Regions from separate parts of the Comamonas sp. Y33R10-2 genome, predicted to be linked through region 2. Evidence: predicted binding sites of a transcription regulator. Region 2 holds the regulator's gene; the other holds the start of a gene.

Region 1 (2,401 bases), 910 kb from region 2:
TGACCGTCGTGTATGAGGCCGCAGACAGCGCTTGCGATCCTGATATTGCGAAGCTGCTGGTGGCTCTGTTTCATTTCATGCAGGGTAAAGAGTTGGCGGGGCAAGAGAGGGCTACAGGGGTTGCTGCGTTCACTCAAGGTATCAGCAAGGCTGAGCGTCAGCGCCATTGGCTGCATTTGATTGAGTCGCAGGACGGCTGCTTTCAGGTTTTTGCAGATTTCGCCAGCCCGCAGGGGGTAGAGCGCTGGCAGCAGCAGTGCGGAGCTTGCACGGATATGACCGTGATTGAGCGGCTGCGGCGCATAGGTTGTACGGCTGCTGATGGCGCACCGCTGGATAAGGCGCTGAGCTCTCCCTGGTTTGAAGCTTGCTCCAGTCGACTGGATGCCATGCACCAGATTGAGGCATTTCTGGCGCAGGAGCTACAGGCGCAGTGTTTGTGCAAGCTTGAACTGTCCGGCGCAGCACTGTCTCAGCAGCAGGCCTTGCTTGAAACTCTGCCTGAGCCGTTGGTTCGCGCAGAGAGTGGCGTAGCCTTTATTTTGGGGACAGCACAGGGCGCTGCGCTGCCGGCAGAAGGTGTTTATGGCCGGCAGCTGGGTAAAAGCATTGTTGGCCTGGTGCAGGAGCAGGCTGCGCGGCTGCAGGATATGCAGACCGAGATTGACAAGGCGCGCTCCACGCTCAAGGAGCGCAAGACCATAGAACGAGCCAAGGGCGTGTTGATGAATTACCGCCAGCTTGGCGAGGGCGATGCCTATAAGCTGATCCGCCAGACAGCTATGAACCAGAACCGGCGAATGCTGGATGTGGCCGAGGCCATTCTGGCGACGGTGGACCTGCTGCCGTGCAGCACCAATTCGTAGCACTGGATCGCATGAGTTGTTGCGACGCACCAAATCTGGGCTGAAATCGGGCGTAAGTCATCTTCTTCCTAGTGCGAAAGGTCTGGCACGGTTTGTGCATGACTGTTGATGTCAAGCAGACCAAAGGCGGTCGCGCTTAAAGCGTTATTACGAGTGACCTGGGACAACGGCGTCCTTCTCTCCTCTCACCCGAGGAGGGAAGGACGCTTTTTGTTTTCCGGATCGCTTTCACCACGATTCTTGTTGGAGTTTTCTCATGAGCAAGCGCCTTTTCCCATCCCCAGTCCTTTCTCTGGAGTCTGGCCGCAGAGACTTTCTGCGCGTTGCAGGCGGTGCCGCACTCTATGGTGCATTAGGTCACCACGGCGTCTGGGCTGCGGGCTCGGATGCACCCGAGAAGAAGGAAGTCAAGATTGGCTTCATCCCGTTGACGGATTGCGCCAGCGTGGTCATGGCGTCGGTGCTGGGTTTTGACCAGAAATATGGCGTCAAAATCATCCCCAGCAAAGAGGCGAGCTGGGCCAGCGTGCGCGACAAGATGGTGAATGGCGAGCTGGACTTTGCGCATGTGCTGTACGGCTTGGTCTACGGCCTGCATCTGGGCATTGGTGGCCCCAAAAAAGACATGGCTGTGCTGATGAACCTGAACAACAACGGTCAGGCCATTACCGTATCCAAAGCGCTGGCCGACAAGGGCGCTGTGGATGGAGCAAGCCTCGCCAAGGTCATGGCCAGAGAAAAGCGCGAATACACGTTTGCGGGCACCTTCCCCACCGGCACCCATGCCATGTGGATGCACTACTGGCTGGCTGCGGCGGGCATCAATCCGGTGACGGATGCCAAGCTGATCACCGTGCCTCCGCCCCAGATGGTGGCCAATATGCGTGTGGGCAATATGGACGGTTTTTGCGTGGGCGAGCCGTGGAACCACCGCGCCATCATGGATGGCATTGGAATCACGGCCAATACCACGCAGGACATCTGGAAGGATCACCCCGAAAAAGTGCTGGGCACTACGGGCGACTTTGCCAGCAAGAACCCCAACACCTGCCGCGCCGTGATGATGGCGATTCTGGAGGCCAGCCGCTGGATTGACGCCAGCTTGCAAAACAAGATGAAGATGGCCGAGACCGTGGCCCAGAAGTCCTACATCAACACCAGTGTGGACGCGATCAATCAGCGCATTCTGGGCCGCTACCAGAACGGTCTGGGCAAAACCTGGGACGACCCCAACCACATGAAGTTCTTCAACGACGGTGCGGTGAACTTCCCCTATCTGTCTGACGGCATGTGGTTCCTGACTCAGCACAAGCGCTGGGGCTTGCTCAAGAGTCACCCCGATTACCTGGCCGTGGCCAAGAAGATCAATCGCATTGACCTGTATACGCAGGCCGCGAGCCAGCTCAAGGTGAATGTGCCCAAAGAGTCACTGCGCAGCAGCAAGCTGATGGATGGCGTGGTGTGGGATGGCAAGAACCCCGCCCAGTACGCCGACAGTTTCAAGATCAAGGCCTGAGGCCGATACCCCAACGGAG
Region 2 (2,401 bases):
GAACGCCGATGTGCGCCGCGTCTACCTGGGTGAACATTTCCGCATGTGATGAGTGTGCGCTTTTGTACTCTCAACCTCGCCATACAGCTGGCTTTGGCCTGTTGTGTGGGCTTAGATATTCAAGCCGTTAGGCGGCGCCGCTTGAGCGGCAGAAGCATTTTCTGCAGCCGGCACCGGCAGAGAGTTAGTGAATGAAACCCGGCCTTTCGTTACGCGTTTCGCAGCATTTATCGCTCACGCCGCAGTTGCAGCAATCCATTCAGTTGCTTCAACTATCGACGTTAGAGCTGGCGCAGGAAGTCGAGCAGATGCTGGTCGACAACCCATTTTTGGAACGTACAGGCGATGAGGCTGATGGAGCAAGCGAGGGAGGGGTTGATGCTCCTCAAGAGATAGCAGTTGCTGCCCATGAATACACTGTTTCAGACAGTATTTCATCTGGAATAGAAACAACTTCAGGACAATCCGCTACTGACTCGATAGCGGAAACCCCCAGCGCTGAAACCCCAGAATCGCTGAACTGGGAGGCCGATGGCATTGACGGCCAAGATGGTGAATGGGGTGGAGAATCCAGCAGCGAATGGGATGGCCCCTCGGGCGGCGGCTCCAGCCGCAATCACGATGGCGACGGCGAGGCTGATGCCATCGATTTGGCTGGTGAGCATGTGGGCCTGACGGCTTTTTTGCATCGCCAAGCGCTCAGCCTGCGCTTGGGCGCCGAAGATACAGCTGCGCTGCGCTTTTTGATTGAGTCGCTCAATGACGACGGCTACCTTGAAGACTCGCTGCAAGAGCTGGCTCAAAGTCTGGCCGGTGATGATTTGGAAGACTGCGAAGAGCTAGAGCAGCGCTTTTGCATTGCGCTAAAGCTGCTGCAAAGCTTAGAGCCTGTGGGTGTCGGGGCGCGTGGTTTGGCGGAGTGCCTGCAGTTGCAGGTGCGCGATTTGATTCACACCGCTGAAGATGAGGGCACGACGCAAGCCCATATGAGTCGCTTGTTGTTAGCCCAGACCATTTGCAAACAGCCCATGGACTTGCTGGCGCGGCGCGATCTGCGCAAGCTCACCAGCCTGTGCGGCGCACGTGAAGAGCAGTTGCGCGAAGCCATGACCTTGATCGCTGGGCTGGAGCCGCGTCCTGGCCGGCGCTTTGTGGATGTGGAGCGCAACATCATCGTGCCCGATGTCATCGTGCGCCCGGTGCGCGCTAGTTCAGGGCGGGTCGATTTTTCCGTACAACTCAATGCCGATGTAATGCCGCGCCTTCGCGTACATGACATTTACGCCAGTGTGCTGCGCCGCCATAAAGGCAGCGAAAGCCATGCTGCCCTGCAGCAGCACTTGCAAGAGGCGCGCTGGTTCATCAAGAATATTCAGCAGCGCTTTGACACCATCTTGCGCGTGTCGCAAGCGATTGTGGAGCGGCAGAAAAACTTCTTTGTGCATGGTGAGCTGGCGATGCGGCCGCTGGTGCTGCGCGATATTGCCGACCAGTTGGGTCTGCACGAATCCACCATCAGCCGCGTGACTACGGCCAAGTACATGGCCACGCCCCAAGGCACGTTTGAGCTGAAATACTTCTTTGGCTCGGGTCTGGGTACAGAAACCGGCGGCAGCGCCTCCAGCACGGCAGTACGGGCGCTGATCAAGCAGTTGGTGGATGCCGAGAGCCCGAAGAAACCGCTGTCAGACGCAAAATTAGCTGACATGCTCAAGGAGCAAGGCATTGAGTGCGCCCGCCGCACCGTGGCCAAGTACCGCGAGCAGCTCAAAATTCCGACCACGACGCTGCGCAAGGCGCTGTAGTCATTGTTGGGAATAGAAAAGCCGCTGATGCATTGCTCAGCGGCTTTTTTGATTGGGTAGAGACCTCGGCAGGCGCGAAGCGCCTCAGCGGGTATCCATCAGTTCGGTATCAACCACCAGATGAACAGCGCTAAAACGCCAATCATCAGGCCAAACTTCAAAAATTTGTAGAACGTCGGATTCCAGTTGCGAAAGGCGCGGCGGTACTTGCCGGCGTAGAACGAAATTTTGAACAGCTTGCTGATCATGCCGCGCGGGTCGCCCTCGTTATTGGGCGAGCTGGCAGCGGCCACCACGTTGGTGCCCAGCCAGCGGTTGAGCCACTGAGCAAAGCCATTGGTCATCGGGCGTTCTACATCGCAAAACAGCACGATGCGGTTGCCTTGCGTGCCGTTCTCGGCCCAGTGCATATAGGTCTCGTCAAAGATCACGCCTTCGCCTTCGCGCCAGCTGTAAGGCGTGCCGTCCACTTCGATCAGGCAGCGGTCGTCATTGGGCGCCAGCACGGCCAGGTGGTAGCGCAGCGATCCCGCATAGGGGTCGCGGTGCAAATTGAGCTTGGCGCCGGGCGGCAGCTCCGCAAACATGGCGGCTTT

What was found. The regulator sigma-54, encoded in region 2, starts transcription at its own class of promoters, with help from an activator protein. The targets are predictions, from matches to a motif close to TGGCANGNAANCTGCTTT.
Region 1: a site for sigma-54 is predicted at 950-967, ahead of KUF54_RS00520 (CmpA/NrtA family ABC transporter substrate-binding protein). Genes of this name have one in related genera too.

The regions. Positions count from the first base shown of each region.
Region 1 is NZ_CP079925.1:133,728-136,128, forward strand. It holds gene KUF54_RS00515 (nitrate regulatory protein) at 1-866, shown strand, start outside; gene KUF54_RS00520 (CmpA/NrtA family ABC transporter substrate-binding protein) at 1,123-2,382, shown strand.
Region 2 is NZ_CP079925.1:3,064,390-3,066,790, forward strand. It holds gene lptB (LPS export ABC transporter ATP-binding protein) at 1-49, shown strand, start outside; gene rpoN (RNA polymerase factor sigma-54) at 192-1,805, shown strand; gene KUF54_RS13715 (aspartyl/asparaginyl beta-hydroxylase domain-containing protein) at 1,904-2,401, opposite strand, start outside.